3 regions of the Paenibacillus sp. HWE-109 genome follow, and region 2 is predicted to be linked to each of the others. Evidence: riboswitches for the same ligand, from Rfam matches in the RefSeq annotation. Region 2 holds a riboswitch; each other region holds the start of a gene.
The links. Region 2 has a riboswitch for cyclic di-GMP ahead of LOZ80_RS18360 (pyridoxal phosphate-dependent decarboxylase family protein). Riboswitches for the same ligand answer to the same signal wherever they lie in the genome.
Positions count from the first base shown of each region.

Region 1: it holds a riboswitch for cyclic di-GMP, as region 2 does, so the genes downstream of both, LOZ80_RS30205 (right-handed parallel beta-helix repeat-containing protein) here and LOZ80_RS18360 (pyridoxal phosphate-dependent decarboxylase family protein) in region 2, are expected to answer to the same signal.
Region 3: it holds a riboswitch for cyclic di-GMP, as region 2 does, so the genes downstream of both, LOZ80_RS31665 (PilZ domain-containing protein) here and LOZ80_RS18360 (pyridoxal phosphate-dependent decarboxylase family protein) in region 2, are expected to answer to the same signal.

Region 1 covers NZ_CP091881.1:7,049,597-7,052,876, forward strand. The annotation lists gene LOZ80_RS30205 (right-handed parallel beta-helix repeat-containing protein) at 1-1,771, opposite strand, end outside; cyclic di-GMP riboswitch class I at 1,854-1,941, opposite strand; gene LOZ80_RS30210 (stalk domain-containing protein) at 2,086-2,625, shown strand; gene LOZ80_RS30215 (DUF4832 domain-containing protein) at 2,629-3,280, opposite strand, start outside.
Region 2 covers NZ_CP091881.1:4,243,026-4,246,305, forward strand. The annotation lists gene LOZ80_RS18355 (methyl-accepting chemotaxis protein) at 1-230, opposite strand, end outside; gene LOZ80_RS18360 (pyridoxal phosphate-dependent decarboxylase family protein) at 237-1,904, opposite strand; cyclic di-GMP riboswitch class I at 1,996-2,081, opposite strand; gene LOZ80_RS18365 (ABC transporter ATP-binding protein) at 2,331-3,280, opposite strand, start outside.
Region 3 covers NZ_CP091881.1:7,377,220-7,380,499, reverse strand. The annotation lists gene prfA (peptide chain release factor 1) at 1-45, opposite strand, end outside; gene ychF (redox-regulated ATPase YchF) at 80-1,180, opposite strand; gene LOZ80_RS31665 (PilZ domain-containing protein) at 1,258-1,992, opposite strand; cyclic di-GMP riboswitch class I at 2,097-2,183, opposite strand; gene tadA (tRNA adenosine(34) deaminase TadA) at 2,466-2,903, shown strand; tRNA gene LOZ80_RS31655 (tRNA-Arg) at 3,001-3,074, shown strand.

The DNA.
Region 1 (3,280 bases), 2.8 Mb from region 2:
AATTGATAAACCCAGTTGAAGCAGTTAGATCCGTATTGAAATAAAATTGATGCTTCGCTGCTGTGCCATTCCATTGTACAAGCAGATTCAAATTCGCATTTTCAATTTTCGCTTTTAACATCGCTGCGTTGGATGAACTCTTACTCAAGGGGGCTGTTGCCTCCCAATCCGCTGCATTGCCATCAATCGTTATGGATCCAGTGGGTGAAGGATTCGCAGGAATCGATAGGGATGTATGCTCAACTGCACCAATATCAATGGTAGCTCCTTGGATTCTAGCTGATCCCTTATAATCATCTATAGCATTGACTAAGGCACTGGCAAGACCCTTATCAATTGCAGGAGAGCCGGTCTGCAGGTTAAAATTATTCGCAGTCTTATCGGCAAATTTAGGATCAGCAAACTGCGAATTAGCATCGTTACCTGTCGCAGTCTTATAGGAATCCCATGTTGTATAGGTTTTACCTTGCCACTTCCATAACCCATTGTTCATTCCGCTTGCTGAATAGAACAAATTATAGTCAAGAACATTTGCTGAACCGCTTGTGTTAGTCTTGCTTAACATTGTTTTTTGAGGTTGGCTGTAAATAATATTATTTTTAAGTGTGTTATTCACCATATTCCACTGAAAAGCAATATCGCCATACCCCTGTAAAAGCGTGTCATTTTCTACAAAGGTGTTATTTATGATCTGATTGTTGCTTGCTCCGCCATTACTGGAGGAGGAACCGCCCATAATCAAGCCTGCTCCGTAATTATGGTGAATCCAATTGTTTTGTACTTTGATAGCACTTGTCGTTTTGCCCGTCTTTTCACTTGCTAGTTCGATGCCAAAATCATTGGCGTAGACGTGATTCTTCTCTATGACGATATTGGTAGCTCCGTCGGCATAAATCCCTCCAGCTGCATGCACGCCGCGATAAGCAGGGTTTGTGGAAGAATCAATATGATAGACGGTATTCTCTGCAACTCGTCCATTGCGTGTTTGGTCTACACAGGAACTAGCGCATGCACCATAAAATCCAGCTAATTCAATACCGATATTGTTATTGTCATGCACCTTGTTGCGTGTTATTTCAAAACCATCAATATTCCCGCTTAACGTCAGGGATTCACTCCAGCCCGTCACAAGATTATGAATATCATTGCCGCTTATCGTAAGATTGGTTATTGCAGTCGCCATATTGCCCAACACATGAATGCCGTGGGCATTACCGCCGCTTGCTGTATTTTTAATATCATGAATATGATTATTCAAAAGCTGGATGTTAGTACTGCCATTCGTCACGCGAATTGCCGCAGGATCCAAGGAACTGCTCGAAGCATTGGCATTAGCCAGTTCGAAACCGCTGATTTTGATGTAGCTTACTTTGGAGATATAGAACAGAGACTGATTTGCACTCGTTAATGTTAGACTAGAAGCATCGATTATAGGCGTTTCTCCAGCATAATTCAGAAATTGAATATAGCCTCCGCTTGCTGAGCCTGAACCTTTGACTGTCACCAGCTCACGATAGATGCCACCTCTAACATATACGGTATCTCCGGCAGCAAGTACATTGGCTGCCTTTTGAATCGTCTTCCATGGTGCAGTTAATGTCCCGGCGCTGCTGTCATTCCCTGAGTTGGAGACATAATACGTGTTTCCAGCAGCATGGACAGGGGCAGCGGAGATTCCGGCTACAAACAGCGCGCAAATGATGATGACAGCGAGAAATGTAGATACACATTGATGTAGAGTATTTATTTTGCGATTTGTCATTGTATCCATATCGTCAGCACCTCATTCTTTATTATAAAAAAGAAATAGGATACCGAAGAACGGTATCCGCAAGGTCCGCGAATTCGTTTACTTCGGCAACTGGCTGGCAACTCTTCATGAAAGAGGAAGCCCCTATAGTTTTGCGCCCCTTGATTTCCCAAGGTATGCCTTTTCGGTTTTATTAAATTCACAATAATCAAAAAATGTCGACAATTCTATAGTTCCAAATGCCCAATATTAAGAAATTTGTAAAACTTTTTCCCGAATGATAGGCTTAGAAAAAAAACAATTGAAATTATTAGAAAACTAAAGGGGTTTTTATATTGAAAAGGAAAATATTATCGGCATTTTTGCTTATCCTTACGCTTGGACTAGCAGCCACAATTGTTGTTCGCGCTGCCTCTGATATTCGTATTGTTATTGATGGAAAACCGGTAGACTCCAACGTAGAGATCGTTAATGATAGCAGCTATGTTCCTCTTCGCTCTATTGCAGAAATGTTTGGCGCTAATGTTGAGTGGGACAACTCTTCGCGCACGATCAACATTGTTTCCCATAGACGTATGCTGAATGATATATCTGCCGTTTATAAAGAGGATGGCATCACTTTCTCCAATGTCTCCTTGATGAATAAAGAATATGGTTGGGAGATTACGACAGATGTTTGGAACGGCCAGGATATTGCTTACCGCGGTCTTCATTTCAAGGCGAGTTTCTTTGATCAGCATGATCGTTTGCTTGGCACCTCTGATGGATACTTGTTCGACCTTAAACCAGGCGTTACGAAAGTAGCTAATCTTGTCACCACGGATGATCTAACCGACTACAAATATGTTCAATTTCAACTCGACCTTACCTACTGAAGCTTACTCGACATTAACGATGCCCAATGTATATCGGCCATCTGCCCGCTTGCCTTGGATCGCCAAATCGATACCAGGGCTGCCTTTTTCGGGATCTAGGATACTTACGCACAATGTATATTTACCAACTGGCAGCGTCCCAGGGATATTCAAGCTTGCTGTGGATTTCTGTGTACCAGGCAGCCATCTCCGGATATCCACTTGTGCGTTTTCCTTATAAACAATCTTCCCATCTTTATCCGCCAATGAAAATTCAAGCGGCCAATTGTAATAGAAAGGCGCCACACCTTTATTCTCCATAATTGTATTAACTACAAGCTTTTCACTTCGCTTCACTTTTGCTTGATGTGTTTCTGTTTTAAGAACGAATCGATACCCCATTGTATTCAACAGACGATCTATATTCCCTTGATATTTACCCTTTTCTGTATCAAGTAACGGTACATTGGGGCCAAGCCAGGTTGTATGACTCGCCTTCGCCTGCGCTAGCGTTTCTTCAATCGTTTTGTTTGTAATGTACTTCGTATCATCTTCGGAAAAAGCAAACTCTCCACCGCTAGGCGCGTAGATCCAATGCTCCGGCATAGCTGGCATCTTCTCTTCTGTCAACCAAGAAGTATAGCCATTATTAATCCAATCCACAAAGCCAGCCGTG
Region 2 (3,280 bases):
GCATGCTCAGGAATGGAAGAAAGATATTTCGAGACATTTTCAATATTGGTTGTTAATCTTAGAACGAATTGATCTTCGAGCTTGGTCGATAAGCTTCGACTGGTCATATAGCCAGAAACGGAAAAAGCCGCACATACAAAGAACAGCAGCAGTAAGATGCTGAGGGTCATCTTCACCGCGATATGTCCACGGAACCAGTTTATGATTGTTGTCCCAACTTGCTTAGCCACATTCAATTACCTCCTGCTTAACATGGATGACTCCGAGTATTTTTCGTAGACTTGTGTAATCGTCGTTTTTAAATATTGAATAATTTCTTCTACGTGCCTAGTCTCCGTATACGGGGAGATCACGAAGATTTTTGTCGCGTATAAAGCGATGGAGCTGTCATCCTTCGTTTGAACTAACAAATGCTTCTTGGTATCTCCAAAAAAGATACGATCGCGATGATCCCCAAGCATTTCAAACAGCCGCTCGTTGAATTTGTTATTTCGTTCTATTTCCTTGAGTGTGCACGTACCTGAAATTTCAGCCTGGAATCCAGGTTTGCTATCCGGGTAAATACGGAACAGTGTAATGATACCTGGGTTATCATCATTGACAATCTCTACTTGAGGGATCTCCCGCTTAAGCGCTGCGCGGAAAGTAAGATTCACTTCAACGAATTGGGCTAGCAATTGTTGATACCCTTGAATACCGAATGCGAGCAGTGCGCTGTAAATGCTAATCGAGCTAGCCATTCGCGAGCATTCCAGCGTATAGCCTGTGTGATACTGCCCATAACCACGATGGCCGACATACGGTGTTTCATCCGGATGCAGATCCATGAGCCGTAAATCAGCCGCGTCTTTCACTAGAAATAAGCTTGTCAAATAGGGAGTTTGGCCTAGCTTCTGGAAATCGAAGCACAATGAATCCGCCATATGTAGATGTTTCATTTTACTTTGAATCGCGATTAATGCTTGCACAACTTCTTGACTGAACGCAAGTGGATTAACATCGAAATCATAATCATTAAAGAAAGCAAAGAATCCACCCAAGGCAGAATCTGCGTGAATATGAGGTCTGGACAATCCATGCTGATTGGCTAATTGGGAAGAAACTTCATAAATGTGCGCCACATCATCAATGCCCATGGCATCTGTCGTTCCTGTTGTAGCGACGATGTAAATCGGAATTCCGCCTTGAGCAATGACTTCTGACTGCTTGATTGCCAAATCATCCACATCCATAGAGCTGTCCGCATGCGTACGAATCCTGATCAAGCGATCGCTTCCGATACCTGATGCTTCCATCGATTTAAACAAGCTGTAATGCGCAGCTTCGGAACAAAACGCATACAAATTGTTGGGAACTCCTTTTTGCAAGGCATCAGGAGCATATTTGGCAATCGCTAGTCGGAGTCCAGAAAATACCGCGCCTTGTCCTCCCCAAGTTGTATACCCCCCGCTTTGCAGCGCATCGTAACCGATTAATTTGGACATCATGCTGGTGACTCGCACTTCCGCTTCTGCTCCAGCCGGGCCATAGACATCCCACAAATTGTTGCCATTCACCATGAAAGCTGTAATCATCCCCAAAATGCCGGGAAGACTGGCCATGGGCAAAATGTTCGTCAAAAAATATTTGGTATGGTAAGGATGGTCATGAAGCAGCTTTAGCAGCTCAACATTCACTTCTTCCATTGGAATGCTGCCATGGGGAATGGCGCTTTCACGGATAAGATTGTTGTAGAAATGCCCTGATCGATTCTTCTCTCCCTTGAGATTAACGCCATCCGGGTTTTTCAGCTCATCTGCACCTGTGACAATCTGTTCAATAAGCTTCATAAATATTTGACGCGTTTGAGGGTTACCATCTTCACTTGGAAATAACTGCTGAACATTAGCTTTCTTTTCTCTCATAATTTCACTCCTATCGATAGAATCGTTTGAAGAAAATGCTCGCACCAAAAAGGCGTAAACAGGCTTTAAGTCCTATTCCACCAATTGCTCCCCGTGCAACTGGCTGACATATCCTTGTTGGATGTAGTCCCTCTAGCTTTGCGTCCCTATTTTTCAATAGGTTTGCCATTATAAAGTTGTGGCGATCGTTTCCATCTTCGACATTAATCGACAAAAAACTTTACAATTTTATACATCAGTATAGTATAGTAAAAGAAATAAAACAACACAATTTACCAATATTGTTTGTTAAGATATTAATATGACACTAACTTGCTATTTTTGTATATATTTAACCATTGGTAAAACATTAGCTTATGACAAAAAAATAGCTTTGCCCTAACCTCTCCAAGAGGACTTAAGGCAAAGCTCTGTATGAACTTGCGGCTATGAAAAAGTTTGGGCCGCATCCATATTTCCTTGCGAATGCAGGTACAATTGCTCGTAGTATCCATGAAGGGCAAGCAGTTCAGCATGGTTGCCTTCTTCAACAATTTGGCCCTGACTCATCACAAGGATGCGATTGGCATGAAGGATCGTCGAGATCCGATGGGCAATAACCAGCGTTGTTCGCCCTTCCGCCACAACCGCCAACGCCGTTTGGATCAATTGCTCCGTCTTGGAATCCAAATTCGCTGTCGCCTCATCCAGAATTAACACTTTCGGTTCAAAGACGATAATCCGCGCAAAGGAGATCAGTTGTCTTTCCCCCGCTGAAAGCCCGCTTCCGCGTTCAGAAATTCGTGAATCATAACCATCCTTTAATCGCGTAATCAGGCTGTCGGCACCAACGAGTTGACATGCCCGAATCACATCTTCACGCGAAATCGTCTCATCGAACATCCGCACATTATCGAGAATGCTTCCTGCATATAAATAAGGTTCCTGCTGCACGAGTCCAACCATCCGGTGCAAAGCAGCCTGCGGGAGATCGCGAATATCCGTCTCATCAATCTGGATACTGCCCTTCTGCACATCGTAGAAGCGGCATAGAAGACTAATAAGCGAGCTCTTCCCCGCACCTGTCGTTCCGACGATGCCAATCATCTCTCCAGGCTGAATATGGAGGTCCAGGTCCTCAATGATCGTTCTCTCCTGCACATATCCGAACTGAACATGATTGAAATGGATCTCGCCTTTCAGATCGCTGTCAGCAATAGGTTTGGCATTTTCCTTGTCCTTCACATCCGGTTGTGTAGAGAAAATTTTCCAAATTCGATTCAAGGAAACGGTTGTCGATTGAAGCGTATTCCACTGCTGCGTGATGTTGTTAATCGGTTGGAAAAACTGCCGGATATACGTAATAAAGGCATATAAGACACCGAATTCGATCGTTT
Region 3 (3,280 bases), 3.1 Mb from region 2:
TAATTTATCATATCGATCTACAATCGATTGCAATCTATCCAACATCGTGGATCACTCCTTTCTTATCTTTTTCTCGTAGTTAAACGTTGAATCTGAAATGCATGACGTCCCCGTCATTCACCACGTACTCTTTGCCTTCAAGTCGCACTTGGCCTTTTTCCTTAGCTCCATTCATGGAACCAGCCGCTGCCAAATCATTGTAAGACACAACCTCAGCACGGATAAAACCACGTTCGAAATCGGTGTGAATCACACCAGCTGCTTGCGGTGCTTTCGTTCCTTTACGAATCGTCCAGGCTCTTACCTCTTGCACGCCAGCTGTGAAATACGTATACAAGCCAAGCTTTCTATACGCTGCTTTAATCAATCTATTCAAGCCGGACTCTTGAAGTCCCAACTCTTCGAGGAACATCGCTTTTTCTTCGTCTTCCAACTCGGCGATTTCGGATTCAACCTTCGCGCTGATCGACACCACTTCGTTGTTTTCGCCTTCAGCAAATTCTTTCACAATCTTCACGAAAGGATTTTCGTCTGCTGTCGCCACTTCATCCTCACTCACGTTTGCTGCATAAAGCACAGGTTTCATGGTCAAAAGGTGAAGATCGCGCACGAGAAGTTTCTCATCTTCGCTGAGATCCAAACTACGCGCTGGCTTATCTTCATAAAGCGCTTCTTTAATACGCTCCAAACACTCCACTTCAGCAACAACCTTTTTGTCGCCGCCTTTGAGGTTTTTGCGTGAACGCTCAATCTTCTTCTCTACGGACTCGATGTCAGCCAATATCAATTCAAGATTGATCGTCTCGATATCGCCAATCGGATCTACTTTACCAGAAACGTGGGTAATATTATCATCTTCAAAACAACGAACAACATGCACAATGGCATCCACTTCACGAATGTGCGCCAGAAATTTATTTCCAAGCCCTTCGCCTTTGCTCGCGCCCTTCACTAAACCCGCGATATCCACGAATTCAAAGGCTGTCGGGACAATGCTCTTAGGCACAACAATCTCTACCAGCTTCTGCAATCTCTCGTCTGGTACTTCAACTACCCCAACATTCGGATCGATCGTACAAAACGGATAATTCGCAGATTCTGCTCCCGCCTGTGTAATTGCATTAAACAATGTCGATTTTCCTACGTTCGGTAGACCGACGATACCTGCTTTCAAAGCCATTGTAGTTACAACTCCTTAATTTTCGAAAATCATCCTTCTTATTATATAGTACTTGGAACGCAAAAAAAAGCCTGAGGCTACGGATTGGCCACAGTCTTTTTTTCCATTGCTTTTTTGATTTGCGCTTCCCGCTTCTGAATGAAGTAAGTTTCTATCTGATTTTTGAGGATAAAGCCTCTTAACGCATTTGTTTTTTCATCCGGAACATTCAAATATCTGGCCCCATAGTAGAAGCCCGCATTTGTTTTCTCTTTTCTAACAACTTCCATTGTACAGGCCATCGAAAAGCCAAGATTCAATTCAACTTCCAGCTGAGAATGCTTTTGGATAATTTTTTCGACCATTGCATTGTCATCTACCGTGAAGCCTACGCCATTAATGGAAATATTTTTGATCGAAATGGCAATCGGATTGTCTAAATGATGTTTATTTCGCTTATTTACATCTTGAAGTCCGAATAACAAGCCGCCCTTTGTGACTTCAACACGAGGAAACTCCCGTTTCTCCGTAAATTTCCGACGATTTTCGGGTGGATTCAGCACGATGAGAGATCCCTGCTCTTTGGCAACTACCGTCGTTTCCCAAACAAACAGCCCTGATTTCGTATAGACTGTCATTTTCAGCTTATCCCCCAACCGAAACACATCAAACTCAGGGAGTTCTACCTCAATAATGTCACCGAGAGCATAAGTCAACACACCAGTAGCTACGAAATCTTCCTTGCTGAGCACTGCTTTACTGTCGATCATGACATCAGCATCATAGCCTTCTTTACTGCCATAAAGTTTCATGGGTTGTTGCTCGTTGGCCACTTTACTCAACATCCTTTCGCGAACCGTACTCGACTTATATCATTAAAAATAGACCGCCCCGATGATCCGGAACAGTCTATTACCTTAATCAAAAAGCAATGATTTTCGGTAACCAGGCTGTCATAGTTCGCGGGAACCGTAGACCCTCAGCTTTGCGTCCTTGCCTTTCAGCAAGTTTGCCATTTCGAATTCTGCAATTTCATGTCTGATTGTGGTTGTGCAGGCTTTATGGTCATAAAGGCCTACTAGCATCTTCATTATATCGGAACCTTGTCTCAGTTATCAACTAAAAACCTTGCGCAGCCCATCTTTTTAGTGTATGAATGTAGAAAGAAAAAAGTATCCACAACTTTTTAAGTTATCCACATTGTTATCCACAGGTTGTTAACAACGAATATTTGTTCGATGTTTTATTCACATGTGGATAAATTATTTTAGCGAGGTGTCCCCCTGTGGATGAACATATCCCCTGGATGAAAGAAGCCATTCAAGAGGCGCTCAAAGCCGAAGCCATCCGCGAAGTGCCGATCGGCGCTGTCGTTGTCCACCAAGGCCAAATTATTGGTCGCGGCTACAATCTTCGTGAAACAACCCTAGATCCGCTCGCTCATGCAGAGCTGGTTGCTATTAAGCAGGCAAGTGAACATTTGCAGGCGTGGCGTCTGCTAGATTGCCAGCTTTATGTTACGTTAGAACCCTGCCCTATGTGCGCTGGCGCCATTGTTCAAGCTCGGATCCCGCAAGTGATTTATGGCACGACGGATCCTAAAGCAGGCTGCGCGGGGACGCTCATGAACCTGCTGCAGGAAGACCGGTTTAATCACCGTGTCGACGTCATTAGCGGCGTCATGCAGGAAGAGTGTTCGACGATGCTGACCCAATTTTTCCGTAAATTACGCGGCAAGGAATAATCGTTGCATCCATCTGTGCAAGAAATTCTCTAGATGACCTGGCCGCAACCGAATGCTTGCGCCGTGGAGGCCTTCGTGCTATCATAATTCTTGCTATGCGCCCGTAGCTCAGCAGGATAGAGCAACAGTTTCCTAAACTGTAGGTCGTACGTTCGAATCGTATCGGGCGCGTATATCCTACCTAAAGAGGCTGCCCTTAAGTCATAAATTGACTTTTGGGACAGCCTCTTTTTTCTTTTTTATAGAAACACTATTTTTACAACAGTCGTACGCCCAAAAGGGTTTTCTCTTGAAGAGCAATTTATCAGCATTAATTTTTGTATGGTAATATATACCTATTTTTGATATGCTAAAATTCTACAAAATATTTAAAAATT